DNA from 3 places in the Streptomyces sp. NPDC051940 genome. Region 1 is predicted to be linked to each of the others. Evidence: riboswitches for the same ligand, from Rfam matches in the RefSeq annotation. Region 1 holds a riboswitch; each other region holds the start of a gene.
The links. A riboswitch is a leader RNA that binds a small molecule or an ion and turns the genes downstream of it on or off. The one in region 1 is predicted to bind thiamine pyrophosphate.

Region 1 (9,906 bases):
GGGCGTCAGGCAATGCACCGGCCGAAAACGGCCGGGGCGACAACCGAGAAACCGAGGAGTACGGCCATGGCCGTCGTCACGATGCGGGAGCTGCTGGAGAGCGGCGTCCACTTCGGGCACCAGACCCGGCGCTGGAACCCGAAGATGAAGCGATTCATCTTCACCGAGCGCAACGGCATCTACATCATCGACCTGCTGCAGTCGCTGTCGTACATCGACCGCGCCTACGAGTTCGTGAAGGAGACCGTCGCGCACGGCGGCTCCATCATGTTCGTCGGTACGAAGAAGCAGGCGCAGGAGGCCATCGCAGAGCAGGCCACCCGCGTCGGCATGCCCTACGTCAACCAGCGCTGGCTGGGCGGCATGCTCACCAACTTCTCCACCGTCTACAAGCGTCTGCAGCGCCTCAAGGAGCTCGAGCAGATCGACTTCGAGGACGTGGCCGCCTCCGGCCTCACCAAGAAGGAGCTCCTGGTCCTCTCCCGCGAGAAGGCGAAGCTGGAGAAGACCCTGGGCGGCATCCGCGACATGCAGAAGGTGCCGAGCGCCGTCTGGATCGTGGACACCAAGAAGGAGCACATCGCCGTCGGTGAGGCGCGCAAGCTGCGCATCCCCGTCGTCGCGATCCTCGACACCAACTGCGACCCCGACGAGGTCGACTACAAGATCCCGGGCAACGACGACGCGATCCGCTCCGTCACCCTGCTCACCCGTGTGATCGCCGACGCCGTCGCCGAGGGCCTCATCGCCCGCTCCGGCCAGGCGCAGGGCGACGAGAAGGCCGAGAAGGGCGCCGGCGAGCCCCTCGCCGAGTGGGAGCGCGACCTCCTCGAGGGTGAGAAGAAGGCCGATACCGAGACCGAGGCCGCCGTCGACGCGGTCGTGGGCGTGCCCGCGGCTGACGACACCGTCGTCCCCGCTGTCGTCGAGACCCCGGCCCCCGCGGTCGTCGAGGCGGTCGAGGAGTCCGCTGAGACCGAGGGCGAGCAGGCCTGACCCAGGCCCCCGGAACGCGGCGTGCATGACGGCGGGGGGCGCGAAACCCCCGCCGTCCGTCGCGTAGATCGACGCCGACGCGTGGATCGACGCCGAGAGACGCGTGGATCGACGCCGGGACGTGGATCAAACCCAGATCAGCGTAGATCCGACTTCTGAGAGAGAAATCCAAGATCATGGCGAACTTCACCGCCGCTGACGTCAAGAAGCTCCGCGAGCTCACCGGCGCCGGCATGATGGACTGCAAGAAGGCGCTGGACGAGGCCGAGGGCGACGTCGAGAAGGCCGTCGAGCTCCTCCGCGTCAAGGGCCAGAAGGGTGTCGCCAAGCGTGAGGGCCGCGACGCCTCCAACGGCGCCGTCGTCTCCCTCATCGCCGACGACAACACCACCGGTGTGCTGGTCGAGCTGAAGTGCGAGACCGACTTCGTCGCCAAGGGCGACAAGTTCGTCTCCGTCGCCGAGGCCCTCGCCGTCCACGTCGCGAAGACCTCCCCCGCCGACCTCGAGGCGCTGCTCGCCTCCGAGATCGAGGCCGGCAAGACCGTGCAGGCGTACGTCGACGAGGCCAACGCCAACCTCGGCGAGAAGATCGTCCTGGACCGCTTCGCGCAGTTCACCGACGGTTACGTCGCCGCGTACATGCACCGCACCTCCCCGGACCTGCCGCCGCAGGTCGGCGTGCTGGTCCAGCTGGACAAGCCGAACGCCGAGGTCGCCAAGTCCGTCGCGCAGCACATCGCCGCCTTCGCGCCGAAGTACCTCACCCGTGAGGACGTCCCGGCCGAGACCGTCGAGAACGAGCGCCGCGTGGCCGAGGCCACCTCCCGCGAGGAGGGCAAGCCGGAGGCCGCCCTGCCGCGCATCGTCGAGGGTCGCGTCAACGGCTTCTTCAAGGAGAACGTCGTCCTCGAGCAGGCGTTCGCGCACGACAACAAGAAGACCGTCCAGAAGGTACTGGACGAGGCCGGCGTGACGCTGCAGCGCTTCTCGCGCATCCGCGTCGGCGCCTGAGCGTAACTGCGGAAGGCCGTCCGTCCCGCTAGGGTTCGAACCCGGGAAAGCGGAGACGACGGCGACCGATCGACGAGGAGGCCATTGCCGAGTCCGGGATTCGAAACACCGAAGACCCCGCGGCAATGGCCTTCTCGGTTTGTGTACGAGGAGACCCAGATGAATGACGGAGCGGACCACAGCCACCCCGAGAGGACCAAGCCCCGGCGCTTCCTGCTGAAGCTCTCCGGCGAGGCGTTCTCCGGCGGTACCGGCCTCGGGGTGGACCCCGACGTCGTGCACAAGGTCGCCCGCGAGATCGCGGCGGTGGTCCGCGACGGCGCCGAGATCGCCGTGGTCATCGGCGGCGGCAACTTCTTCCGCGGCGCCGAGCTGCAGCAGCGCGGTATGGACCGGGCCCGCTCCGACTACATGGGCATGCTCGGCACCGTGATGAACTGCCTGGCCCTCCAGGACTTCCTGGAGAAGGAGGGCACCGACTCGCGCGTGCAGACCGCCATCACCATGGGCCAGGTCGCCGAGCCCTACATCCCGCTGCGCGCCGTACGGCATCTGCAGAAGGGCCGCGTCGTGATCTTCGGCGCCGGTATGGGCATGCCGTACTTCTCCACCGACACCACCGCCGCCCAGCGCGCGCTGGAGATCGACGCGGAGATGCTGCTCATGGGCAAGAACGGCGTGGACGGGGTGTACGACTCCGACCCGCGCACCAACCGCGACGCGGTGCGGTTCGACGCGCTGGAGTACAGCGAGGTCATCACCCGGGACCTCAAGGTGGCCGATGCCACCGCCATCACCCTGTGCCGGGACAACAAGCTGCCGATCCTTGTCTTCGAGCTGCTCGCGGAGGGCAATATCGCCCGCGCCGTGAAGGGTGAGAAGATCGGCACGCTGGTGAGCGACCACAGCACACGGGGCTGAAGCCCTCCCCGGTGAGGTGACGCCCTCACCTGAGAGGGATGGCCATCACCGCGAGGGATGGACAACCGCCTGCCGGTCGGACACCGTGCAGGGGAGACGCGTGCGGGAGCGGCGGCAGTCCCGCTCACTGACGAGACCAGGAGCCAATGGTGATCGAAGAGACCCTCCTCGAGGCCGAGGAGAAGATGGAGAAGGCCGTCGTGGTCGCGAAGGAGGACTTCGCCGCCATTCGCACCGGCCGTGCCCACCCGGCGATGTTCAACAAGATCGTCGCCGACTACTACGGCGCCCCGACGCCCATCAACCAGCTGGCGTCGTTCTCGGTGCCGGAGCCGCGGATGGCCGTGGTGACCCCGTTCGACAAGAGCGCCCTGCGCAACATCGAGCAGGCGATCCGGGATTCGGACCTCGGCGTCAACCCGTCGAACGACGGCAGCATCATCCGGGTGACCTTCCCGCAGCTGACGGAGGAGCGCCGCAAGGAGTACATCAAGGTCGCGCGCGGCAAGGCCGAGGACTCCCGGGTGTCGATCCGCTCCGTACGCCGTAAGGCCAAGGAGACCATCGACAAGCTGATCAAGGACGGCGAGGTCGGCGAGGACGAGGGCCGCCGCGCCGAGAAGGAGCTCGAGGACACCACCCACAAGTACGTGGCGCAGGTCGACGAGCTGCTCAAGCACAAGGAAGCGGAGCTGCTGGAGGTCTGACGGCCTTCTGTCGCCCGCGACCGGAGGTCTGGCCTCCTGTCGCTCGCGACTGGTCTGACGGCCTTCTGCCGCCCGCGATCGGAGGTCTGAGGCCTCCTGTCGCCCGCGCGGGGGCGCCCGCCTCCGCGCTACGGCGGGGCTCCCGCACGACGACCCACTCCATCAACCGGTACAGCTACTCGAGGGACACCTCAGCAGTGAATGATTCCTCCTGGGGCGCCCCGAACAGCCCCGGTTACTGGGGGCCGAACGGACAGGGGCCCGCTCCGGCGGGTCCCGGGCCGGTCGGTGCCGATCCGGCGCAGACTCAGCCCATGCCCATGGTGCCCGGCGTCCCGCCCGAGGAGCCGCCGGTGAGCGGTCCGCAGGGCGCACGGCCGGCCGAGCCGGCGGGACCGGCCGAGCCGCGGCCCGAGCCGCAGAGGCGCCAGCGCGGCGGCCGGGACCTCGGCGCGGCCGTCGGCGTCGGCCTCGGGCTGGGCGCGGTGATCATCGCCTCGCTCTTCGTCTACAAGGTCGTCTTCGTGGGCGTCGTGGCCGCGGCCGTGGTCGTCGGTCTGTGGGAGCTCACCTCCCGGCTGTCGGAGCAGAAGGGCGTCAAGGCCCCGCTGATCCCGCTCGCCGTCGGCGGCGTCGCCATGGTCGTCGCCGGGTACGCCCGCGGTGCGGAGGGCGCGTGGGTCGCGATGGCCCTCACGGCGCTCGCGGTGCTGGTCTGGCGGATGACGGAGCCGCCGGAGGACTATCTGCGGGACGTGACCGCCGGCGTCTTCGCCGCGTTCTACGTGCCCTTCCTCGCCACGTTCGTGGTGATGATGCTGGCGGCGGACGCGGACGGACCGTGGCGGGTGCTCACGTTCCTGATCCTCACCGTCGTGAGCGACACCGGCGCGTACGCCGTGGGGTACAAGTTCGGCAAGCACAAGCTCGCGCCGCGGATCAGCCCCGGGAAGACCCGCGAGGGCCTGGTCGGCGCGGCGGCCTTCGCGATGGTGGCCGGCGCGCTGTGCATGCAGTTCCTGATCGACGACGGCCGGTGGTGGCAGGGTCTAGTGCTCGGGCTCGCCGTCGCCGCGAGCGCCACGCTGGGCGACCTCGGCGAGTCGATGATCAAGCGGGACCTGGGCATCAAGGACATGGGCACGCTGCTGCCCGGCCACGGCGGCATCATGGACCGCCTGGACTCCCTGCTGCCGACGGCGCCGGTGGTGTGGCTGCTGCTGGTGGCGTTCGTGGGGATGAACTGAGCGGCCCGCGGCAGAGCGTGAACTGAGCCCGCCCCTCGCGGTGCGGGATGGGCCCGGCGCGGGCGAGCGGCGCTCGTCGCACCCTTCCCCGCGCTGGGCAGGGGTCAGGCCGAGAGCGGCACTGGGTGGATCTCGTCCGTCGGGTGGCCGGTGCGGGCGTGAATGCGCTGTACCGCCTCCGCCGACGGTGCCTCCGAAAGGCAGTAGACCACTCCGGACTCGGGGTCTGCCCAGGCCTGCTTGAACTGCACTCCCTCGTCGGCCTGGATGGCCAGGTCCGCGCGGTGTGCCTCCTGCAGTTGAGCGTCCGTGATCCCCTTCATCCCGTGGTGAACGTCCATGAACTCCGTCATGATCACGCACCTCCTGATGGCCGGTACTTCCATGCTGCACCCCGCGTCGGAAGGCCGCCTGATGTGCCACGGAGCGTCAGGGCCCGACGGCGGCGGGTGATTCCACGGGCCCTGTGCGCGGTGCGGGTCACGGCTCCCGATCTGCGACACTGGTAGGGCTATGCCTAAACCCGGAGAACTCACTTTCGTCGCCCCCCGCGGGGTCAAGAAGCCGCCGCGGCACCTTGCCGACCTCACGCCTGCGGAGCGTAAGGAGGCTGTGGCCGCCCTGGGGGAGAAGCCGTTCCGGGCCAAGCAGCTGTCGCAGCACTACTTCGCGCGGTACACCAGCGATCCCGCCGACTGGACCGATATCCCGGCCGGCGCGCGGGAGGGGCTGCGCGACGCGCTGATGCCCGAGCTGATGAGCGTCGTGCGGCATCTGTCGTGTGACGACGACACGACGCGCAAGACGCTGTGGCGGCTGTTCGACGGGACGCTCGTCGAGTCCGTGCTGATGCGGTATCCCGACCGGGTCACCATGTGCATCAGCTCGCAGGCCGGGTGCGGGATGAACTGCCCCTTCTGCGCGACCGGGCAGGCGGGGCTCACCCGGAACCTGTCGACCGCGGAGATCGTGCACCAGATCGTCGAGGGCATGCGCGCCCTGCGCGACGGCGAGGTGCCCGGCGGGCCGGCGCGGCTGTCGAACATCGTGTTCATGGGCATGGGCGAGCCCCTCGCCAACTACAACCGCGTGCTCGGCGCCATCCGCCGCCTCACCGACCCCGAGCCGGACGGGCTCGGGCTCTCGCAGCGCGGCATCACCGTGTCGACCGTCGGCCTCGTGCCCGCCATCAACCGGCTCGCCGACGAGGGCCTCAAGTGCCGCCTCGCCGTGTCGCTGCACGCACCCGACGACGAGCTCCGCGACGAGCTGGTGCCCGTGAACACCCGGTGGAAGGTCCGCGAGGTGCTCGACGCCGCGTGGGGCTACGCCGAGCAGTCCGGGCGTCGCGTGTCCATCGAGTACGCCCTGATCCGGGACATCAACGACCAGGCATGGCGGGCGGACCTGCTGGGCCGCCTCCTCAAGGGCAACCGCGTCCACGTGAACCTGATCCCGCTGAACCCGACGCCCGGGTCGAAGTGGACGGCCTCGCGGCCGGAGGACGAGCGCGCGTTCGTCGCGGCCCTGGAGGCCCACGGTGTTCCCGTCACGGTCCGCGACACCCGCGGTCAGGAGATCGAGGGCGCCTGCGGGCAGCTCGCCGCAGCGGAGAAGTAGGCCGGGGGACAGGCCGGAGAACGGGCCGCGAAGCAGGCCCGGGTCCGGCCGGACTCCGCCGCCCCTGCACGCTGCTATCGTTCATTCGTACAAACCGACAGGGGAGCGCTCGCAGCGCTGAGAGTGCGGCACCGTCCACCACGGGCACAGGCCGCAGACCCTCGAACCTCGCCCAGGTAATTCTGGGTAGGAAGTTCGGCCGACTCTCGCTTCGTGCTGCCATGCCCTGCCCGTTCAGGAAAGCAGCCCGATGAAGCCGATGAATGGCAGGATCCGCCCGCGGCGCGCCGCCGCGACCGCCCTGGCCGTGGCGCTGGGCGCCACCGCCCTCGCCGCCTGCGGCGACGACTCCGGCGGGGACGCGGGCGGCGGCTCGCCGAAGACCGTCACGCTCGTCACCCACGACTCCTTCGCGGCCTCCGCAAGCGTGCTGAAGGAGTTCGAGCAGCAGACCGGACTCAAGGTCAAGGTACTCAAGGGCAAGGACGCCGGCTCCGCCGTCAACCAGGCGATCCTGTCCAAGGACAACCCGCAGGGTGACGTCTTCTTCGGCATCGACAACACCCTGCTCTCCCGCGGCCTCGACAACGGGATCTTCACGTCGTACAAGGCGAAGGACCTGGGGTCCGTCCCGAAGGACCTGCAGCTCGACAGCGGCGAGCACCGGGTCACGCCGATCGACTACGGCAGCATCTGCGTCAACTACGACCGCAAGTACTTCGCCGACAAGAAGCTCGAGCCGCCCAAGACCTTCGCCGACCTGGTGAAGCCCGAGTACAAGAACCTCCTGGTCACCGAGAACGCCGCCACCTCCTCCCCGGGCCTCGGCTTCGTCCTCGGCACCATCGCCGAGTACGGCGACGACGGCTGGGAGGGCTACTGGAAGCAGCTCAAGGACAACGGCGTCGAGGTCGTCGACGGCTGGGAGCAGGCGTACTTCGAGCGCTTCTCGGGCGCCGGCAAGGGCGACAAGCCGCTGGTCGTCTCGTACGCCTCCAGCCCGCCGGCCGGGGTGCTCGACGTGAAGCCGGCCCCGAAGCAGGCGCCCACCGGCGTGTCGACGGGCACCTGCTTCCGGCAGATCGAGTTCGCGGGTCTGCTGAAGGGGGCGAAGAACGAGGACGGCGGGAAGAAGCTGATCGACTTCATGCTCGGCAAGACCTTCCAGGAGGACATGCCGCTGAACATGTTCGTCTACCCCGTACGGGAGGACGCGCGGCTGCCCGAGCTCTTCACCAAGTACGGCACCACGGTCGACCCGCTCGGACTGGAACCGGCGAAGATCGACGAGAACCGGGAGCAGTGGATCAAGACGTGGACGTCGCTCGTCGTGAGGTGACGCGGCCCGCGGTGCTACGGCACGCGCGCGGGAGCGCGGTACGGCTCGGCCTGATCGCCGTGCCGGCCGCGTTCTTCGCGCTGTTCTTCGTCTATCCGGTGGCCGCCATCGTGGGGCGCGGGCTGCGCGAGGGCGGGGAGTGGCAGTTCGGGCGGTTCGCGGAGGTCCTCGGGGATCCCGGGATCCGGGAGGTGCTGTGGTTCACCGTCTGGCAGGCCGCCGCGTCCACCGTCCTCACGCTGCTGATCGCGCTGCCCGGCGCGTACGTCTTCGCCCGCTTCGACTTCCCGGGCAAGGAGTTCCTGCGGGCCGTGGTGACCGTCCCGTTCGTCCTGCCGACCGTCGTGGTGGGCTCCGCCTTCCTGGCCCTGCTCGGACGCGGCGGGCTGCTGGACGACACGTGGGGCGTACGCCTGGACACCACGGTGTGGGCGATCCTGCTCGCGCACGTCTTCTTCAACTACGCCGTGGTCGTACGGACCGTCGGCGGCCTGTGGTCGCAGCTCGACCCGCGCCAGGAGGAGGCCGCACGGGTGCTGGGCGCCGGCCGTCTCGCGGCGTGGCGGCGGGTGACGCTGCCCGCCCTCGGGCCGTCGGTGGCGGCCGCCGCGCTGATGGTCTTCCTCTTCACCTTCACCTCCTTCGGCGTGATCCAGATCCTCGGCGGGCCGTACTACGCCACGCTGGAGGTCGAGATCTACCGGCAGACCGCCGACTTCCTCGACCTGCCGACGGCCGCCGTGCTGACGCTCGTCCAGTTCGCCGCCGTGGCGGGGATCCTCGCGGTGCACGCGTGGACCGTGCGGCGGCGCGAGACGGCGCTGAAGCTCGTCGCGCCGGCCGGCACCGCCCGCCGCCCGCGCGGGGCGGGGGAGTGGACGCTGCTGGGAGCGGTGCTCGCGGTCGTGGCGGTGCTGATAGTGCTGCCCCTCGCCGTGCTCGTCGAGCGCTCCTTCTCCACCCCCGGCGGATACGGCTTCGGCTTCTACGAGCGGCTGCAGACCTCCGACGGCACCTTCGCCGTCCCTCCGCTGGAGGCCATCGGCAACTCCCTCTCGTACGCCGCGGTGGCCACCGTTATCGCCCTCGTCGTCGGGGGACTGGCCGCCGCTGCCGTCAGCCGGAGGGCGGGACGGTTCGTGCGCGGTTTCGACGCCATGCTGATGCTGCCGCTGGGCACTTCCGCGGTCACCGTCGGCTTCGGTTTTCTGATCTCCCTCGACGAACCGCCGCTGGACCTGCGGTCGGCGTGGATCCTGGTGCCGCTCGCGCAGGCGCTTGTCGGTGTCCCTTTCGTCGTACGGACGATGCTTCCCGTGCTGCGGGCGGTGGACGACCGGCTGCGCGAGGCGGCGGCGGTGCTCGGGGCGTCGCCCTGGCGAGTGTGGCGGGAGGTCGACTTCCCGCTCGTACGGCGGGCGCTGCTGGTCGCGGCGGGGTTCGCGTTCGCCGTGTCGCTGGGGGAGTTCGGGGCGACGGTCTTCATCGCGCGCGCCGACAACCCGACGCTGCCCGTCGCGGTGGCGCGGCTGCTGGGACGGGCCGGTGAGTACAACTACGGGCAGGCGATGGCGCTCAGCACGATCCTGATGCTGGTGTGCGCGGCCGCTCTGATCCTCCTCGAACGCCTGCGGGGCGACGACCGATCGGGAGAGTTCTAGATGCTGCGGCTGGACAGTGTCACCGTCCGTTTCGGCGACCGGACGGCCCTCGACGACGTGTCGCTGACCGTCGCCGAGCACGAGACGGTGTGCGTGCTCGGGCCGAGCGGCAGCGGGAAGTCGACGCTGCTGCGGGTCGTCGCCGGTCTGCAGCCGGCGGACACCGGGCGGGTGTCGCTCGCCGGGCGCGATCTCACCGGGGTGCCGGTGCACCGGCGGGGTGTGGGCCTGATGTTCCAGGACCAGCAGCTGTTCCCGCAGCGGGACGTCGCCGGGAACGTGGCCTTCGGCCTGCGCATGCACGGCGTCGGGCGGGACGAGGCCGCGCGGCGGACCGCCGGGCTGCTCGACCTCGTCGGCCTGCCCGGCGCGGGGCGGCGGTCGGTGTCGACGCTGTCCGGC
Region 2 (9,906 bases), on a different contig from region 1:
GACACCACCCGCCGTCATGTCCGCGAAGTCGCGGACCGTCTCGGTTACCGGCCCTCGGCCGCCGCCCGCGCACTACGCACAGGGCGCTCCGGCCTGATCGGCTTAACCGTCACGACGTACGGCGAAGAACCGTTTACCTTCACCGAATTCGCCTACTTCGCCGAAATGGCGCGGGCCGCCACCTCCGCCGCCCTCGCCCGCGGATACGCCCTGGTGATCCTGCCCGCCGCATCCCGCCACGACGTCTGGTCGAACGTGGCCCTGGACGGCACCGTCGTCATCGACCCCTCCGACAGCGACCAGCACGTCGCGGACCTCGTCCGCCAGGGCATCCCCGTCGTCAGCGACGGCCGCCCCGACGGCTCCCTGCCCGTCACCGCCTGGGTCGACCACGACCACGAGGCCGCCGTACTGGACCTGCTGGACCATCTCGCCGCGGGCGGCGCCCGCCGGATCGGACTCCTCACCGGCACCTCCACGGACACGTACACCACCGACTCCACCCAGGCGTATCTCAGCTGGTGCGAACGCGTCGGCCAGGCCCCGGTGTACGAGCGCTACCCCGCCCACGACCCGTGCGCGGGCGCGGTCGCGGCGGACCGGCTGCTGGCGCGGCCGGACCGGCCGGACGCGGTGTACGGCCTCTTCGACCCGAACGGCACCGATCTGCTGGCCGCGGCACGGCGGTACGGGCTGCGCGTACCGGACGATCTGATGCTCGTGTGCTGCAGCGAGTCCGCGGGCTACGCGACGACCGACCCACCCATCACCACGCTCTCCCTCAAACCCCGGCGGATCGGCACGGCCGTCATCCAGCTGCTGATCGACGCGATCGAGGGGGTGGACGCCGGCCGCCCCGTGGAGCGGGTGATGCCCACCGAGCTGATCGTCCGCGAGTCCTCCCAGCGGCGCACCCCGCGCGTGGTGGTCAGCCCGCCCCGGCGCCCGGTGCCGTAACGGACGGAAACTCAGCGCCCCGGCGCCCCGTTCCGTGACACCGGACCGGACACCGGGAACCGTCCGCCCAGGACAAGCGTCCCCAAACACACCGAGTCAGGGGCAATTCCCTCGCCCGGACAGCAGGCCGGCGCCCGGCGATCGAGGCCGAAGCGCTGATGTCGGCCCCGGGTATGCCCCATGGCAGGGGTCGCATTCCTATGATGGGCGCACAACACCGGGAGCCGCTCCGTCGTCGCGGACCCGGCGTGGACGTGGAGCGTGGAGGGGTCGATGACTCAAGGGGCCGGTCACGAAGCCGTGGCGCGCGCCGTGGACGGAGGCGCCGCTCCGCTGGGAGCGGTTCCGCCACTGCCGACCCATGCCCCGGCCCCACCCGCGTACGACGAGGGCTACACGCCCACCGAGCGGGACCTGCCGGTGATCCGCCGCGCCGAGCACCCGGGCGTCGGCCCGCTGTACGTCGTGGGCGACGTGCACGGGTATCTGGACGAGCTGCGCGCCGCCCTGCGCTCGTACGGGCTGATCGACGAGGAGGACCGCTGGGCCGCGGGCAACGCGCGGCTGTGGTTCCTCGGCGACTTCACCGACCGCGGCCCGGACGGCATCGGCGTGATCGAGCTGGTGATGAGCCTGTCCGCGGAGGCGGCCGCCGCGGGCGGCTTCTGCAAGGCGCTGATGGGCAACCACGAGCTGCTGCTGCTCGGCGCCCGCCGCTTCGGCGACACCCCCGTCAACTCCGGCGCCGGCACCGCCTCCTTCCAGGCCGCCTGGCTGCTCAACGGCGGCCAGCGCCAGGACATGGAGCGCCTCACCGACGTCCATCTGCAGTGGATGGCGCGGCTGGACGCGGTGGCGCTGGAGGACTCGCACCTGCTGCTGCACTCCGACACCACGGCGTACCTCGACTACGGCGACTCCCTGGACGGCGTCAACGACCGCATCCACGAGATCCTCGACCGCGCCGACGCGGACGAGGTGTGGGACGTCTTCCGCAAGTTCACCAAGCGCTTCGCCTTCCGCGACGAGGCCACCGGGCCGGACGCGGTGCGTGAGCTGCTGGGGGTGTACGGCGGCACCCGCGTCGTGCACGGGCACAGCCCCATCCCGTATCTGCTGGGCGAGGTCGCCGACGAGAACGAGCGCACCGAGCGCGCGGCGGCGGTGCGCGGCCCGCACGTGTACGCGGAGGGGCTCGCGGTCGCGATGGACGGCGGCGTGACGATGGAGGGCAAGCTCCTCATCGCGCAGCTCCCGCTGCGGGGCTGAGGAGCCCCTCGGGGCGGCGTTCCGATTCCGGTCATACCCCGTCAACCCCCCTCAACACTCGGGGAAGTTACGGGAAGTGACTGTCACCGCGTGCCGTCCCCGGCCTACCATCGTGTCATCGGCCACTGATTCACGCTCCGGCACCGGCCCCTGACGAGCCGCCAGGACGACCCCCGCCGGGGCCCATCGGTGACGCGACGGAGCCTCGGGGGATGTGCCCATGACCTCAGCTCGGCATCTGCTGTCCGAGGACCGCCCGGAGTTCGAGCGGATCCTCGACCAAGCGCTGCGCACCGCCGAACACGGCCCGGACCTGCCGCGCCCCGGCGACGGACTGACCGTCCAGCAGCTGCGGGGCATGGCACTGGGCGCCATCACGGCGATAGCCGCGTGCGCCGCCGTGGAGTACGACGCGTTCGTCGCGGCCCGCGAGGCGCTGCGCCGCCCGGACCCCGAGGCGTCAGGACCGGCGGGCGGGGCGCTCGGCGGGCTGGCGGCACCGGCCGCGGAGGGCGCGAGCGCGGGCGTGGCGGCGGTGGTGGCGGTGCTGGCGCCGCTGCTCTCGGCGGCGGCGGCCGCGATCTTCCTGCTCATCGGGTACGTACTGGGGTCGCTGCGCCCGCAGCCGGCTGTCGCGCAGCCGATCCGTACGGCTGGCTGGTTCTTCGCGCTGCTGACGGTGGCGACGTTCGTGGTGGCGATGGCGGGCCTGCTGCTCACGGCCGTGCGCAACGGCTCGACCTCCATCCACGCGGCCGGCGGCAGCGAGCGGCAGCGGGAGGTGTCCCTGGCGCGGGAGGAGTGGCGCGAGGCGCTGCTGGAGCGCGGTATCAAACCGTTCCTCCGCGAGGCGCTGGCCCACAGCGGCAGCCCCGGCCCGGACGTCCCGTACGCCGTGCGCCCGGACACGCACGCGGGGGAGCGGACACCGCGGCTGGGCTACTCGCGCCCCGGCTTCTCCAGCCCCGACGAGGGGGCCACACCGGGGCTCGGCCCGCGTTTCTCCAGCCCCGACTTCACCAGCCCCGACTACGGCGGCCCGGAACACGAGCCGGAGTGAGGGGCCCCCGCGGGGCTGCGGGGACGCGTCGGACACACTGGACGTATGAGCCCTTTGAGTGCGGCGGGCCCATCGTCCCGCGCGCTGCTGGTCTACGACGGGGACTGCGGTTTCTGTACGTCCTCGGTGCGCTTCGCCGAACGGCGGATCCGGCCCCGCTGCGAGGCCGTGCCCTGGCAGTTCACCGATCTCGACGCGCTCGGCGTGAGCGCCGCGCGTGCCGTTCACGAGGTGGTGTGGATCGCCCCCGGCGGACAGGTGTACGGCGGGGTGCGGGCGGTCGCCCGGTTGTTGCGCAGTGCGGGGCCCGGCTGGCGGGCCCTCGGCCTGCTCCTTCAGACTCCCCCCGCGGTGTGGCTGGGCCACGGTGTCTACCGGCTGATCGCCGCCAACAGGCACCGGCTGCCGGGTGGCACGCCGGCCTGTGCGGTGAGGCCGAACGGTTCGGGCTGAGGGCGGAGAGCGCGGGGGCGGCCAGAACCTCCCGCCGGAGTACATCGTGGCGGGCGGTGGGACGGGGGCCTCGAAGGCGGGCGCGTCGTACGACGGCACGTCGGCCGCCGGCGCGGGCCGCGGCAGCCGGACGACCGGGCGCTTCGCCGGCGTCGCGGCCGGAGCGGCGGACTCCGCGGGCCCTGCGCCGCCGGCGACGGCCGCGCGCCGCCCGCCGCGGAGGACTCCCGCGACGGCCAGCACGAGGGCCTTGCACAGCGCCAGCAGGCCGCGGAGCAGCCGGTCGGCTCGGGTGGGGTTCTCGGTCATGCGCTCATTTAGCCACGACGAATTACGGTAGAACCTAAACGACTTGCAACTTACCGGACATACCAACCTCGCGGCTCAGTCGTCGTACCAGTCATACGAGCACACGGGTCTACATCGCCGCAGGTCAGAGGATTCCCGCCGAGCGGGCGGCGATCAGCCAGGACGGAAATTCGGAAAGCAGCCGGTCGTACAACACCGGGTCGGGGACCTGGTCGATGTCGTCGACGGCGAAGAACCCGACGTTGTCCACGCGCCGCCCGGCCATGGTGTCCAGCCGCTCCAGCACGCCGTAGGACGCCTGGCCCAGCCCCACGAACTGCCAGAACAGCGGCTCCTCCGCCGCCGCCCGCAGCTCGTGCTCGATCGCCGCGTCGCGGTGGATGCCGCCGTCCGAGAAGAACAGCACCAGGGTCGGGGCGGCGGACGGGTGCCGCCGCACGTGCGCCCGTACCTCGGCGATGACCTTCGGCTCGTCGTTCATGGCGCCGACCAGCCGCATGTCCACCTGGCCCGGCAGCAGCCCGTGCTTCGGCCGGCGCCGCCGGAACAGGGACACCTCGCCGCAACGCACGTGCAGGCGCAGCCAGTCGGGCAGCTCGCCGATCCGCAGATCCGGCAGCCGGGCCGGGTTCGTGGCGAAGGTCCACGCCTGCATCTCCCCGTCGTCGTCCAGCTGGGCGGCGACGGCGGCCATCCGCTCCACGACACCGGCGACGGTGCCACCCCGGTAGAGGGCGGCCATGGAGCCGGAGGCGTCGAGGACGAGGATGACGCGGGCGACCACGCCCTCCGCGCCGTGCTTGCGCAGGCTGACGGCGACCTGCTCCTTGCGCAGGGAGAGCCGCTTGCGCATGTCGACGGGGAGCAGGTCCTCGCCCTTGACCAGGCCGGGGGCAGGCGGTGCGGGCGGCGGCACGGACGCCGGGACGCCGGCGTGCGGTACGGGCGGCACGGGAGCCGGGCCTCCGGCCGGCATCGGCGGCTCCTCGTCCACCGTGATGCCGAAGTCGGTCGCCAGCCCCGCGAGGCCGGTCGCGTACCCCTGGCCCACGGCCCGGAACCTCCAGCGCCCGTCGCGCCGGTACAGCTCGCCGCCGATGAACGCCGTCTCAGTCCCGGCCGTCATCTCGAACCGGGCGACGTCGGCCCCCGACCCGGCGTCCACCAACCGCAACGTGAGCCCCCGCAGCTCCCCGAACGTCCCGCCGTCGGCGGACGCCCCCAGCACGATGCGCTCGATCCCCCGCTCCACACGCCGCAGGTCCACCTCGACGGTGTCGGTGACGCCGAGCGGCCCGCGCTGCTTGCCGAGATGCCGTACGGCCTGGGAGGAGTGCACGGGCTGGTTGTAGAAGACGAGGTCCCCGTCGTCCCGCACCCGGCCACCCGCGGCCAGAAGCAGCGCCGAGGCGTCGGCGTCGGGCGCCCCGGGGGTGTCCTGCCAGACCAGTACGGCGTGGACGCGATCGGCGGCGACGGCGGTATGGGCACCTTTGGCAAGGGATATGACGCTCACGCGGCCAGTGTCCCAGCTCCGTCCCCGGCGGGAGCCGTTCCGGCCGACGGCCCGCCGCGAGCCCCCGGCACCGGGGCCCTCCGTGCGGGGGTGAGGACACGGACCGCCCCACCCCCGCACCGGCGGGTCAGTCGGCGACCGGCAGGTACACCCGGTTGCCCGTCGCCGCGAACTCCGCGGACTTCTCCGCCATGCCCGCCTCGATCTCCTCCACCGCGAGCGCGCCGCCGTGTTCGCGGCGGATGTCCTGGCTGATCTTCATCGAACAGAACTTCGGCCCGCACATCGAGCAGAAGTGCGCCGTCTTCGCCGGCTCCGCGGGGAGCGTCTCGTCGTGGAACGCGCGCGCGGTGTCCGGGTCGAGGGCCAGGTTGAACTGGTCCTCCCAGCGGAACTCGAAGCGGGCGTCGGACAGGGCGTCGTCCCACTCCTGGGCGCCCGGGTGGCCCTTCGCGAGGTCCGCGGCGTGGGCGGCGATCTTGTACGTGATCACGCCCGTCTTCACGTCGTCGCGGTCCGGCAGGCCCAGGTGCTCCTTGGGCGTGACGTAGCAGAGCATCGCCGTGCCCCACCAGGCGATCATCGCGGCGCCGATGCCGGAGGTGATGTGGTCGTACGCCGGGGCGATGTCCGTCGTCAGCGGGCCCAGGGTGTAGAACGGGGCCTCCTCGCAGATCTCCTGCTGGAGGTCGACGTTCTCCTTGATCTTGTGCATCGGGACATGGCCCGGGCCCTCGATCATCGTCTGGACGTCGTGGGACTTGGCGATCCGGTTGAGCTCGCCCAGCGTGCGCAGCTCCGCGAACTGCGCCTCGTCGTTGGCGTCCGCGATGGAGCCGGGGCGCAGGCCGTCGCCGAGGGAGTACGTCACGTCGTACGCGGCGAGGATCTCGCACAGCTCCTCGAAGTTCTCGTACAGGAAGCTCTCCTTGTGGTGCGCCAGGCACCACGCCGCCATGATCGAGCCGCCGCGCGAGACGATGCCCGTCTTGCGGCGGGCGGTGAGCGGGACGTAGCGCAGCAGGACGCCCGCGTGGACGGTCATGTAGTCGACGCCCTGCTCGGCCTGCTCGATGACGGTGTCCTTGTAGATCTCCCAGGTCAGCTCCTCGGCCTTGCCGTCGACCTTTTCGAGGGCCTGGTACAGCGGCACCGTGCCGATCGGGACGGGTGAGTTGCGCAGCACCCACTCGCGCGTGGTGTGGATGTTGCGGCCGGTGGAGAGGTCCATGACCGTGTCGGCGCCCCAGCGGGTGGCCCAGGTCATCTTCTCGACCTCCTCCTCGATGGAGGAGGTGACGGCGGAGTTGCCGATGTTGGCGTTCACCTTCACCAGGAAGTTCTTGCCGATGATCATCGGCTCGATCTCCGGGTGGTTGACGTTCGCGGGCAGGACGGCGCGGCCGGCGGCGATCTCGTCGCGTACGAACTCGGGGGTCACGCCCTCGCGTATCGCCACGTACTCCATCTCGGCGGTGGTCTCACCCCGCTTCGCGTACGCGAGCTGGCTGACCGCCCGCCCGTCCCGCCCCCGGCGCGGAAGCCGCGGCCGGCCCGGGAAGACGGCGTCGAGGTTGCGCAGGTTGCCGCCGCGCGGCGAGGTGTGCTTGATGCCGTCGTCCTCGGGGCGGACGGGGCGGCCCGGGTACTCCTCGGTGTCGTCGCGGCCGATGATCCAGTTCTCGCGCAGCGGCGCGAGGCCCCGGCGGACGTCGGTGGTGACGTCCGGGTCGGTGTACGGGCCGGAGGTGTCGTACAGCGTGACGGCCCGCCCGTTGGTGAGGTGCACCCGGCGGACGGGGACGTTCAGGTCCGGCCGCGATCCGGTCAGATAGCCCTTGTGCCAGCCGGTCTTCGTCCCGCCCCGGCCGTTTTCAGGCGTGCGTGCATCCTGCAAGGTCATGAGACCCACTCCCTACGCCGGCATTACCCGGTAACAGGTTCGGCGGTCGGCGCAGCGGTCGCGGATCAGCGATCCGTCGTCAGCGCCCTCTCAGCCCGGTGCTCCGAGCTCCCGCGGTGTGCGAATTGTGCTTGTACGGTAGCGGCCCGCCCGGCGGCGGGGGAAGAGGACCCCGTCGGGTCACCGCACCGGCGTTGATCACTCCTTCGTGGGGCATGCACCCGTTTCGCCCGGCTAGTCTGGGCGTACGGCCGAGAATCCCGTACATGGGAGGAACCATGACCGCCGATCCGCTCCACACCCACGATGGCGACTCCGCGTTGCCGGCCTGGGCGATCCCGCCCCGGGGCGGCTTCACCGCCGCGGACCTCGACCGCATCCCCGACCTCCCGCCGCACACGGAACTGATCGACGGGAGCCTGGTGTTCGTGAGCCCTCAGCGCAGCTTTCACATGCTTGCGATGTCCATGCTTGAGACGGCCCTGCGCACCCTCGCCCCTGACCACCTCCGGGTGCGCCGCGAGATGAGCGTCGTGCTCAACAACCGCAACCGGCCCGAGCCCGACATCACCCTCGTCCGGGCCTCAGCGGTCAGCGACGAGGCCGACGAGACCGGGTACGACCGCGCCGACGTGGTGCTCGCCGTCGAGGTCGTCTCGCCCGAGTCGGAGGAGCGCGACCGCAAGCGCAAGCCGCAGCTCTACGCGGAGGCGGGCATCCCACACTTCTGGCGGGTGGAGAAGGGCCACGGCCGGCGGCCCGTGGTGTACGTGTACGAGCTCGATCCGGCCGTCGGGGTCTATGTCACGAACTCCATCCAGCACGACCGGCTGAAGCTGACCGTCCCCTTCGACATCGACATCGACCTGACCGCCGTCGACCGGCTCTGACCGGGCGGGTGGTCAGCGCACCGGGCGGGTGCCGAAGACGTAGACCCGGTCGCCCTTTCTCATCAGGTGCCACAGGGCCTTCGACTCCGCGAAGCGGAGGTTCACGCAGCCGTGTGAGCCCGGCTCGCGGTAGACGCTGGCGTACGTGCCGTGCAGCGCCTGGCCGCCGTCGAAGAACTGGCTGTACGGCATGGGGGCGTCGTAGAGCGTGGACCAGTGGTCCTTGTTGCGCCAGTAGACGCGGTGCATGCCGGTGCGGGTGTCGTAGCCGGGGCGGCCGGTGCGGACGGGGACCGGGGCGAAGAGCAGCTTGGCGCCGCTCTGCATCCACAGCAGCTGCCGGTCCAGGTCGACGCAGACGACCCGGCCGACGCCGGTCGGGCAGCGGCCCGCCTTGTTCGGGTTCTTGCGCACCTTGGCCAGCAGCAGTTCGCCGTGTGTGACGGCGCCCGCGTAGCCGACGGCCGGCCAGATGTCCCGCTTGCGCTGGTACGCCTGGATCGCCGCGCAGTCCGCCGCCGACTGCCTGCCGTCCGCCTTCAACCCCAGATAGCGCTCGACCTGCCGCTGGTACGGGCCGGCCTTGCGGGTGCAGAACGGGTACTGCTTGCCGCCCTCACCCGGCGGGGACGACTCGACGTCCGGCAGCACGGGCAGCGGCTCGGGTTCGAGCTGGTTGCTCTCCAGCGCGGCCCGCCCGCGGGGGATCTCGGGGGCGATGGTGCCCTGATCGGGGGTGCTCGCGTACGGCAGGAGCTGCTGGTAGTCGGCGAGGCCGAAGTGCTCGCCCCCCTCCGGCCGCTCGTCGGCCACCGCGGGGACCGCGCCCGCCAGCAGGAGCAGTACGGCGGTCAGGGCTGCTGCCAGCGGGCGCACGGGGGCGCTGGGTGCTCTGCGCAAGGGGTCACTCCCGGAACTCGTACCTCGTACCTCGTATCTCGTACCGAGAGCTGTTGTATGTGTTATTTGAACGGAAACATATGATTCGCCCGGGTCGGGGCGTGTCGGTTCGCCCAGTAGGATTTCTCAGCATGGCGGCCACTGGAACTGAGCAGCAGGGGACGAAGGCGTTCTACGTCTCGACCCCCATCTACTACGTCAACGACGCTCCCCACCTGGGCCACGCCTATACGACCGTCGCAGGCGACGTCCTCACCCGCTGGCACCGCCAGCGCGGCGAGAAGGTGTGGTACCTCACCGGCACGGACGAGCACGGTCAGAAGATCATGCGCACCGCACAGGCGAACGGGGTCACCCCGCAGGAGTGGTGCGACAAGCTCGTGGAGGAGGCCTGGCGGCCCCTCTGGGAGCACCTGGAGATCGGACACGACGACTTCATCCGTACCACGGAGAAGCGGCACACCGACCGCGTCCAGGAGTTCGTGCAGGACCTGTACGACAAGGGCGAGATCTACCAGGGCGGCTACGAGGGCCCGTACTGCGTGGGCTGCGAGGAGTACAAGACGCCGGGCGAGCTGCTCGACGGCGAGGGCGAGTACGCGGGGCAGAAGCTCTGCCCGATCCACAAGAAGCCCGTGGAGATGCTGAA
Region 3 (9,906 bases), on a different contig from region 1:
CCTTCACAAGCTGGCGCACGCGCGTCACCTCCGTGCCCAGTCGCTCGGCGATGTCGGGCAGGGTCAGCCACGCGGGTACGAGTGCATCGGTCTTTGCGTCAATCTCGGTCACAGGACAAGCCTGCCATCTGCCGCCGACACCGGGAACGGGGCACGTCCATCAGAGGGGTTCTCAGGGCCGGGAGTGCCCCTCACCGCACCGCCGACTTCAGCGGCACCGCCGGATCCCCCGCCCGCAGCGGCGACAGCTCCGCCCCCTGCGTGATGAGCTTCCGCCCCTGTGCCAGGTCCCGCGGCCTGCCCACCGCCAGCAGCGCCACCAGCACGCCGTCGCGCAGCCAGCACACCGACCACGACGCCCCCGCGGGATCCCCCCGCCACACCAGCTCGTCGGCCACCCGGTGATAGCCGACGTACTGCACGAAGCGCCCGAACTGCTCCGACCAGAAGTACGGCACCGGGTCGTACGTCACCCGGGCCGGGTCCGCGCAGCTGTCGGCGATCAGGTTGGCGGCGACCGTCGCCGGCCCCTGCAGCGCGTTGTCCCAGTGGTGGATGAGCACCCGCTCCCCGTACCGGGTCGACGGGAAGGACGCGCAGTCCCCCACCGCGTACACGTCGGGGGCCGAGGTGCGCAGCCGCTCGTCCGCCCGTACGGATCCGTCCTGCGCCAGCTCCACGGCCGAGCCCGCCAGCCAGCGCGTCGCGGGGCGCGCCCCGATGCCGACGACCACCGCGTCCGCGGGGAGCACCCGGCCGTCGGCGAGCTCCACCGACCCCTGCGCGACGCGCGCCACCGCGACGCCGGTGAGCAGCCGGACGCCCGCGTCCTCGTACCAGGCGGCCATGGGCGCCGCGACCTCCGCCGGCAGCGCGCCCGCCAGGGGACGGTCCGCCGCCTCGACCACCGTGACCGAGCAGCCGGCCTCCCGGGCGGCCGTGGCGAACTCCGCGCCGATCCAGCCCGCACCGACCACGACGATCTCGTGCCGCGCGGCGAGCACCGGCTTGAGCCGCTCCGCGTCGTCCAGTGTCCGCAGCAGATGGACGCCGGGTACGCCCTCGCTGCCGGGCAGCGCGACGGGCTCGGCGCCGGTGGCGATGACGAGGGCGTCGTACGGCACCTCTCCCGCCTCCGTACGCACCGTCCGCCGGTCCGCGTCGAGGGCGAGCACGTCCTCGCCGAGACGGAGCTCGATCCCGAGCCCCTCGAAGTCCACGTCGAACGCGGAGTCCTCCGCCTTGCCGAGCAGCACCGCCTTCGACAGCGGCGGACGGTCGTACGGCTGGTGGGGTTCCGCGCCGATCAGCACGACGCTGCCCGCCCAGCCCTGTTCCCGCAGGGCGACCGCCGTCTGCACGCCGGCCATACCGGCTCCCACGATCACGGCCCGCCGGCCGCTGGTCCGCTCACTCACATGGTCACCATAGGTCAGCCCACCCCCGTGACGACCGCTTCCGCCCGCGCGATGAGTTTTCCCGCGGTCCCTGGTCTACCCCCGCGAGCACCCCGACACGGGGGCAACACCGGGGCCCGCGACGGGCCATGACCGAGGAGCACACCATGACGTACGACTACACCCTGACCCGAATCCTGACCGCCCCCGCCGAGCGGGTCTGGCAGGCATGGACCACGCCGGGCGACTACGAGCAGTGGGCGAACGCGGCCCCCGGTTCGGTCTCCCTCGACGTCCGTCCCGGCGGCAAGTGGCAGGCCACGATGGTCACGCCCGGCGGGTACTTCGCGCTCGGCGGCTCGTACATCGAGGTCGTCGAGCACGAGAAGCTGACCCTCTCGATGGACATCCCGGGTGCCGAGCCGACGGTCATGGGTCTGGCCCTCCGTCCGGTGGACGGCGGGTGCGAGATCGTGCTCAGCCAGGCGTGTGCGTCCGCCGAGGAGCGGGACATGGCGAAGGAGGGCAGCGGCATCCTGCTGGACGGCCTGACGGCGTTCCTGGCCCGTTGAGCGCCTCCGCCGGGACGTCCCCGCACCACCAGGCCCCCTGCCGCCCCTCCCCGCGGCAGGGGTCCACGCCTGCCCGGCCCCGCCGATGCGGCATTCAAGTGGCCGGGCGTTGCCGCTAGGCTGGCGGGCGTAGACCACTCGCGGGAGCCCGGACGGACCGGGCTGAGAGGGGGGCTGGCCGGCCCCCGACCGTACGAACCTGATCCGGGTCATGCCGGCGAAGGGAGGGGCTGTTCCGCCATGCGGCCAGTCGCTACGCACACACACAGCACCGTCCACGACGTCCTCGTCGTCGGGGGCGGCATCATCGGCCTCGTCACGGCCTGGCGCACCGCGCAGCGCGGGCTGGCGGTGGCCGTCGCCGACCCGGCGCCCGGCGGCGGCGCCGCGCAGGTGGCGGCGGGCATGCTCGCGCCCGTCACCGAGGCGCACTACGGCGAGCAGGAGCTGCTCGCCCTCAATCTGAGCTCCGCCCGCCGCTACGCGGACTTCGCGGCGGAGCTCGAGGAGGCGGCCGGAGCGGACATCGCGTACCGCACCTGCGGCACGCTCGCCGTCGCGCTGGACGCCGACGACCGCGCGCAGCTGCGGGAACTGCACGCCTTCCAGGAGCAGCTGGGCCTGTCGTCGCAGTGGCTGGCGGGCCGCGAGTGCCGCCGGCTGGAGCCGATGCTCGCGCCCGGTGTCCGCGGCGGGCTGCGGGTGGACGGCGACCACCAGACGGACCCCCGGCTGCTGGCGCGGGCGCTGGTGACCGCCTGCGAGCGCGCGGGCGTGGCCTTCCACCGCGCGCGGGCTCGGGAGCTGACGGTGAGCGGCGGACGGGCCGCGGGGGTCGTGCTGGAGGACGGCAGCGCGGTCGCCGCCGGGCAGACGGTGCTGGCCGCCGGCAGCCTCAGCGGCCGGCTGGCCGGCGTACCGGAGGAGCTGCTGCCCCCGGTACGGCCGGTGAAGGGGCAGGTGGTGCGGCTGCGGATCCCCGCCGCGTACGCGCCGTTCCTCTCCCGCACGATACGGGCGGTGGTGCGCGGCTCCGACGTGTACCTGGTGCCACGCGCGAGCGGCGAGCTGGTGATCGGCGCGACCAGCGAGGAGACGGGCTGGGACACCACGGTCACCGCGGGCGGCGTGTACGAGCTGCTGCGCGACGCCCACGAGCTGATCCCGGGCCTGACCGAGCTGCCGCTGGTGGAGACGGGCGCCGGGCTGCGTCCCGTCTCCCCCGACAACGCGCCGCTGCTCGGCGCGACCGCCCTCGACGGCCTGCACCTGGCGACCGGTCACGGCCGTAACGGCGTCCTTCTCACGCCGGTGACGGGCGACGCCATGGCCGAGGTGCTGACGACGGGCGAACTGCCGCCCGAGGCGCGTCCCTTCTCCGCCGGCCGGTTCGCCGGACGGACCTCCGCGAAGGAGCCGGCGAACGCATGAGCACGATCCGTGTGAACGGGGAGCCGCGCGAGCTCCCGGACGGCCTCACCCTCGACGCCCTCGTGGCCACCCTCACCACCGCCCCGACGGGCGTCGCCGCCGCGGTCAACGAGACGGTCGTCCCCCGCGGCCGCTGGGCCGCCACCCCTCTCGGGGACGGCGACCGGGTCGAGGTGCTGACCGCCGTGCAGGGAGGGTGACCGTGATGACGGACGATCCGCTGGTCATCGCCGGTACGGCCTTCTCCTCCCGGCTGATCATGGGCACGGGCGGCGCGCCCAGCCTCGACATCCTGGAGCGGGCGCTGCTCGCCTCCGGCACCGGGCTGACGACGGTCGCCATGCGCCGCCTCGATCCGGGCGTACAGGGCTCCGTGCTGTCCGTTCTGGCGAAGCACGGGATCAGGGTGCTGCCGAACACCGCGGGCTGCCACACGGCCGGCGAGGCGGTGCTCACGGCACGGCTGGCCCGCGAGGCCCTGGGCACGGACTGGGTGAAGCTGGAGGTGATCGCCGACGAGCGGACCCTGCTGCCCGATCCGGTGGAGCTGCTGGACGCGGCCGAGACGCTGGTCGACGACGGTTTCACCGTCCTGCCGTACACGAACGACGATCCCGTCCTGGCGCGGCGGCTGGAGGACGCCGGCTGCGCGGCGGTGATGCCGCTGGGCTCCCCCATCGGGTCGGGGCTCGGCATCCGCAACCCGCACAACTTCGAGCTGATCGTCGAGGCGGCCGGCGTACCGGTGATCCTCGACGCGGGCGCCGGTACGGCCTCCGACGCGGCGCAGGCGATGGAGCTGGGGTGTGCGGGGGTGATGCTGGCGTCGGCGGTGACCCGGGCGCAGGATCCGGAGCTGATGGCGGCGGCGATGCGGCACGGGGTGGCGGCCGGGCGGCTGGCGCGGCGCGCGGGGCGCATCCCGCGGCGGCGTTTCGCCCGGGCCAGCTCGCCCGAGGAGGGGCGCGCGGCGTTCGATCCGGAGCGGCCTGCGTTCGTGTGACGGAGAGCCCGCCCTTCGCCGGCCCGGGCCCCCCAACTCACCGCAGAGTGACGTGGGTCACCGTTTCGCTGCAGTACTGCTGCAGGGATCGCGCGGAATCGGGGCATCCGTCGCGTCCCTCGTAGAATCCCCTCGTGGACACGACCCTTCACGACCCCCTGGTCGGGCATACGCTCGACGGCCGCTACCGCGTCGACGCGCGGATCGCCGTCGGCGGCATGGCCACGGTCTACCGCGCCCTGGACCTGCGACTGGACCGGGTGGTGGCCCTGAAGGTGATGCTCCCGGCGCTCGCCGCGGAGCCCCAGTCGGTGGAGCGCTTCATCCGCGAGGCGAAAGCCGCGGCCGCGCTCTCGCACACGAACGTGGTCGGGGTCTACGACCAGGGCGTGGACGGACCGTACGTCTTCCTGGCGATGGAGTACGTCGCGGGCTGCACCCTGCGCGACGTACTGCGCGAGCGCGGGGCGCTGCAGCCGCGCGCCGCCCTGGACATCATGGAGCCGGTGCTCGCGGCGCTGGGCGCCGCGCACCGCAGCGGTCTGATCCACCGGGACGTGAAGCCGGAGAACGTGCTGATCGGCGACGACGGCCGGGTCAAGGTCGCCGACTTCGGCCTGGTCCGGGCCGCGAACACGCACACCACGAACGCCGGCGGCCAGATGCTGGGCACGGTCTCGTATCTGGCCCCGGAGCAGATCGAGCACGGCCTGACGAGCGCCCGCGTGGACGTGTACGCGTGCGGCGTGATGCTGTACGAGCTGCTGACCGGCTACAAGCCGCACCGCGGCGACTCCCCGGCCCAGGTGCTGTACCAGGCGCTACACAAGGACGTCGGCCTGCCCTCCGAGCTGGCCCCGGCGGTGGCGCCGGAGCTGGACGGACTGGTGCTGGCGGCCACGGCCCGCGATCCGCAGCGGCGGCCGGCCGACGCGGTGGAGCTGCTGCAGAAGACCCGCGCGGTGCGGGCGGCGCTCACCGACGTACAGCTGGACGCGATGCCGCCCACGGCCCTGCGCGAGGAGCGCAGCGGTTCCGAGGACCTCACCAGCGTGCTGCCGCGGCAGGACCCCGCGGCGCAGGCGGACCTGAACCGCACCAGCGTGCTGCCCGCGGGCCCGCCGCCGGGTCCGCCGCCGGCCCCGCCCGTCCCGCCGGGCCGCGGACAGCGGTCCCCCGGGGTGCCGCGGCGCGGGCTGATCGCGCTGCTGGCCGCGCTGATCGTGCTGGGTGTGGGGGCCGGGGTCTGGTACATCAACTCCGGTCAGTTCACCAAGGTCCCGGCGGTGCTCAACAAGACCGCGGGGCAGGCCACCGGCGCCCTGGAGAAGGAGGGCCTGCGGTTCCGGACCAAGGAGGCGTTCAGCGCCACCGTCGAGCGCGGCAAGGTCATCAGCAGCGACCCCGGGCAGGGCGAGCGGATCCGCGACCACGGCACGGTGACGCTGGTGATCTCCAAGGGCCCGGAGCGGGCGCGCGTACCGCAGCTGGAGGGGATGTCCCTCGAGCAGGCGAAGAAGGCTCTGCAGGAGGCCGGGCTGCGGGCCGGGAAGGTCACGGAGGAGTTCCACGACTCCTACCGGGCCGGTTCGGTCATCTCCTCGGGTATCGCCGCGGGTGAGGACGTCGCGGGCGGTACGGCCGTGCCGCTGGTCGTCAGCAAGGGGCAGCCGGTCGAGGTGCCGGACGTCGTCGGTGAGGACGAGGGCACCGCGATGCAGGAGCTGCGCGAGGCGGGCTTCGAGGTCGAGGTCGCCCCCGTACGGGAGTACTCCGCCGAGGACGCGGGCAAGGTCGCCACGACCGATCCCGCACCCGGTGCCGAGGCCGCCGAGGGCGACACGATCCGGCTGACGATCTCCAAGGGCCAGGACCTGGTCGAGGTCCCGGACGTGGTGGGCCTGAGCGCCGACGAGGCGGAGCAGAAGCTGCGCGACGCCGGCTTCGAGGTCAACCGCAACCAGGTCTTCTTCGGCGACAAGGTGTTCAGCCAGTCCGCGAAGGGCGGCGACGAGGCGCCCCGCGGTAGCGAGATCACCATCTGGATCAGGTGACGTGAGCCCGAGGAGACTGTCCCCCGCCCGGCTGCGCAACCCGGTCGGCAGCCATGTGCCCGTGGCCGGCGGGCTGGCGAAGAAGGGCCTGGCCAAGGCACGCGAGCTGGGCTGCGAGTCGGTGCAGGTCTTCGTCGCCAACGCGCGCGGCTGGGCCACGCCGGACGGTGATCCGCGCGAGGACGAGGCGTTCCGTACGGCCTGCGAGCAGGCGCGGATCCCGGCGTACGTGCACGCCCCCTACCTGATCAACTTCGGCTCGCACACGCCGGCCACCGCGACCGCCTCGGTGAACTCCATGCGGCACTCGCTGCGCCGCGCCCGCGAGATCGGCGCCCTAGGCGTCGTGGTGCACACCGGCTCGGCGACGGGCGGGCGGACGCGCCAGACGGCGCTCGCGCAGGTACGGGAGCTGGTCCTGCCGCTGCTGGACGAACTGGACCGCGACGACGATCCGCTGTTCCTGCTGGAGCCGACGGCCGGGCAGGGTTTCTCGCTGTGCTCGCTGGCCGAGGATCTGGGCCCGTATCTGGACGCCCTGGACCGCCATCCGCGGCTCGGCATCTGCCTCGACACCTGCCACGCCTTCGCCGCGGGGCACGATCTGGCGCCGGCGGGCGGGATGAAGGCGCTGCTGGACGAGCTGGTCGCGGTGGCCGGCGAGGGCCGGCTGCGGCTGATCCACGCCAACGACTCGAAGGCCGGAGCGGGCTCGCGGCTCGACCGGCACGAGAACATCGGCGTGGGCAGGATCGGGGCGGCGGCGTTCCAGGAGATCTTCAGCCATCCGGCGACCGAGGGCGTGCCGCTGATCATCGAGACGCCCGGCGGCAAGGACGAGAAGGGTCACGGGCGCGACATCCGGCGGCTGAAGCAGTTGCGGAGAATCTGATACGGAATACCCCGACGGGGTATATGGTTCTCGTCGTCGAGAGGACCCTCGATCAGGCGCTGGAGGAATCCCATGCAGCACGGGCATCCGGAACACGCACACCACGCCGCACCCGTGGTACCCGACGCGCACAGCGAGGCCCACGAGGGACACGGCGCCGCACACCAGGGACACGGCCCGGCGAGCTGGTCCATGGCCGTCAAGGCCACCCTGCACTGCCTCACCGGCTGCGCCATCGGCGAGGTGCTCGGCATGGCGATCGGCACCGCGCTGGCCTGGCACAACGCGCCCACCCTGGCGCTGTCGATCGTGCTGGCGTTCTTCTTCGGCTACTCGCTCACCTTCTGGGCCGTCACCCGCGCCGGGCTGAGCCTGAGGGCCGCGGTCGGGGTGGCCCTGGCCGCCGACACGGTGTCCATCGCGGTGATGGAGCTGGTCGACAACGCCTCCCTGCTGGTGATCCCGGGCGCGATGGACGCGCAGCTGTCGGACGCCCTGTTCTGGTGGGCCCTGGCGCTGGCCTTCGCCGTGGCGTTCGTCGTCACGACCCCGGTGAACAAGTGGATGATCGGCCGGGGCAGGGGGCACGCGGTGGTGCACCAGTACCACTGACGGGCGCGGGGCTCAGAGCTCCGGACCCTCGCCCGGCTCCTCCTGGTAGGAGTAGCGCTGCTCGCGCCACGGGTCGCCGATGTTGTGGTAGCCGCGCTCCTCCCAGAAGCCGCGGCGGTCGGCCGTCATGTACTCCACGCCCCGCACCCACTTCGGGCCCTTCCAGGCGTACAGCCGCGGCACGATGAGCCGTACGGGGAAGCCGTGCTCGGCCGTGAGGAGCTCGCCGTCCTTGTGCGTGGCGAAGACGGTGTCGTCGGCGAGGAAGTCGTCCAGGCGCAGATTCGAGCTGAACCCGTACTCGGCCCACACCATCACATGGGTGACGTCGTCCGCCGGCGGCGCCAGTTCGACGACCGTACGGGCCAGTACGCCGCCCCATTCGGCGCCCAGCATGCTGAACTTCGTCACGCAGTGCAGATCGGCGACCACCGTCTCGTACGGGAGGGCCGAGAACTCCTCGTGGTTCCAGCAGTGCTTGCCGCCGTCGGCGGTGGCGCCGAAGACCCGGAACTCCCAGCGGTCGGGCTTGAACCTGGGCACGGGGCCGTAGTGGGTGACCGGCCAGCCCTTCTGCAGCCGCTGGCCTGGAGGAAGCGCCCCTGCGCGGCTTTCGAGCTGACCCATGACTCCATGGTGTCAGACGGATGCGGGTGGTCAGGACCTGGGGCGGTCCGTCCGGGGACACATACGGGCAACTCATAGTAAGCATGCACTTACTGGATCGGATCGCTCGGTGGTGCAAGGATGCGCAGCGCATCGGTGCCGGAGACGGCAACTCCTCACGCAGGGAAGGATCAAGCGCCATGCAGGGCGACCCCGAGGTCATCGAGTTCCTGAACGAGCAGCTGACGGCGGAGCTCACCGCCATCAACCAGTACTTCCTGCACGCGAAGATGCAGGAGAACTTCGGGTGGGTGAAGCTCGCCAAGTACACGCGGGCCGAGTCGTTCGACGAGATGAAGCACGCGGAGGTGCTCACCGACCGGATCCTGTTCCTGGACGGGCTGCCGAACTACCAGCGGCTCTTCCACGTCCGGGTGGGTCAGACGCTGACGGAGATGTTCCAGGCCGACCGGCAGGTCGAGGTCGAGGCGATCGACCGGCTGAAGCGGGGCGTCGACGTGATGCGCGCGAAGGGCGACATCACCTCGGCGAACATCTTCGAGTCGATCCTCGAGGACGAGGAGCACCACATCGACTATCTGGACACGCAGCTGGAGCTGATCGAGAAGCTGGGCGAGCCGCTGTACATCGCGCAGCTGATCGAGCAGCCGGAGTCCTGACGGGGCGGGGCCTACGCGGCTTCCGCGAGGGCGGCGGCCGGCTGCGGCTCCAGCGCCTCGGGGTCCTTCGCCGCGATGAGGTCGCCGCGCGGGCAGCCCGCGCCCCGGCCCAGCAGGGCCTGTATGCGGCGTACGCACGAGCCGCAGTCCGTGCCGGCCTTGGAGGCGGAGGCGATGGCCCGGGGCGTGCAGCGCCCCTCGGAGGCGTGCTCGCGCACCTGCTCTTCGGTGATGCCGAAGCACGAGCACACGTACATACGGGAAAACCCCCGGGCCGGAAGGAAAGGTAATGCTTACCTTACCCGCCCAGGGGTCGTCCCAAAAGCGTGAGCCCGGTCTCAGTGGGCCCGCACGCCCTCACTGGTCCCGGTACATCTCCGCGACCAGGAACGCGAGGTCCAGCGACTGCGAGCGGTTGAGGCGGGGGTCACACGCCGTCTCGTAGCGCTGGTGCAGATCGTCGACGAAGATCTCGTCGCCGCCGCCCACGCACTCGGTGACGTCGTCACCGGTGAGCTCGACGTGGATGCCGCCCGGGTGCGTGCCGAGCTCCTTGTGGACCTCGAAGAAGCCCTTGACCTCGTCCAGCACGTCGTCGAAGCGGCGCGTCTTGTGGCCGGAGGCCGCCTCGAAGGTGTTGCCGTGCATCGGGTCGCAGA

Region 2: linked by a shared signal. The riboswitch ahead of thiC (phosphomethylpyrimidine synthase ThiC) and the one ahead of AB0M28_RS34535 (thiamine ABC transporter substrate-binding protein) in region 1 are both predicted to bind thiamine pyrophosphate.
Region 3: linked by a shared signal. The riboswitch ahead of thiO (glycine oxidase ThiO) and the one ahead of AB0M28_RS34535 (thiamine ABC transporter substrate-binding protein) in region 1 are both predicted to bind thiamine pyrophosphate.

Annotation. Positions count from the first base shown of each region.
Region 1 covers NZ_JBFAXR010000142.1:1,310-11,215, reverse strand. Annotated here, with positions in the region: gene rpsB (30S ribosomal protein S2) at 67-996, shown strand; gene tsf (translation elongation factor Ts) at 1,173-2,009, shown strand; gene pyrH (UMP kinase) at 2,169-2,930, shown strand; gene frr (ribosome recycling factor) at 3,080-3,637, shown strand; gene AB0M28_RS34550 (phosphatidate cytidylyltransferase) at 3,835-4,884, shown strand; gene AB0M28_RS34545 (SCO4226 family nickel-binding protein) at 4,989-5,237, opposite strand; gene rlmN (23S rRNA (adenine(2503)-C(2))-methyltransferase RlmN) at 5,398-6,504, shown strand; TPP riboswitch at 6,594-6,715, shown strand; gene AB0M28_RS34535 (thiamine ABC transporter substrate-binding protein) at 6,764-7,843, shown strand; gene AB0M28_RS34530 (iron ABC transporter permease) at 7,855-9,504, shown strand; gene AB0M28_RS34525 (ABC transporter ATP-binding protein) at 9,505-9,906, shown strand, end outside.
Region 2 covers NZ_JBFAXR010000001.1:227,440-237,345, forward strand. Annotated here, with positions in the region: gene AB0M28_RS01095 (LacI family DNA-binding transcriptional regulator) at 1-957, shown strand, start outside; gene AB0M28_RS01100 (metallophosphoesterase) at 1,231-2,226, shown strand; gene AB0M28_RS01105 (hypothetical protein) at 2,447-3,286, shown strand; gene AB0M28_RS01110 (DUF393 domain-containing protein) at 3,332-3,739, shown strand; gene AB0M28_RS01115 (VWA domain-containing protein) at 4,173-5,564, opposite strand; gene thiC (phosphomethylpyrimidine synthase ThiC) at 5,692-7,467, opposite strand; TPP riboswitch at 7,459-7,592, opposite strand; gene AB0M28_RS01125 (Uma2 family endonuclease) at 7,734-8,357, shown strand; gene AB0M28_RS01130 (L,D-transpeptidase) at 8,370-9,257, opposite strand; gene metG (methionine--tRNA ligase) at 9,389-9,906, shown strand, end outside.
Region 3 covers NZ_JBFAXR010000062.1:14,759-24,664, forward strand. Annotated here, with positions in the region: gene AB0M28_RS23260 (Rv2175c family DNA-binding protein) at 1-112, opposite strand, end outside; gene AB0M28_RS23265 (FAD-dependent oxidoreductase) at 192-1,370, opposite strand; gene AB0M28_RS23270 (SRPBCC domain-containing protein) at 1,547-1,969, shown strand; TPP riboswitch at 2,100-2,212, shown strand; gene thiO (glycine oxidase ThiO) at 2,210-3,400, shown strand; gene thiS (sulfur carrier protein ThiS) at 3,397-3,600, shown strand; gene AB0M28_RS23285 (thiazole synthase) at 3,606-4,403, shown strand; gene pknB (Stk1 family PASTA domain-containing Ser/Thr kinase) at 4,538-6,457, shown strand; gene AB0M28_RS23295 (deoxyribonuclease IV) at 6,459-7,349, shown strand; gene AB0M28_RS23300 (DUF4396 domain-containing protein) at 7,422-7,961, shown strand; gene AB0M28_RS23305 (sulfite oxidase-like oxidoreductase) at 7,974-8,588, opposite strand; gene bfr (bacterioferritin) at 8,768-9,247, shown strand; gene AB0M28_RS23315 ((2Fe-2S)-binding protein) at 9,259-9,504, opposite strand; gene AB0M28_RS23320 (class II 3-deoxy-7-phosphoheptulonate synthase) at 9,605-9,906, opposite strand, start outside.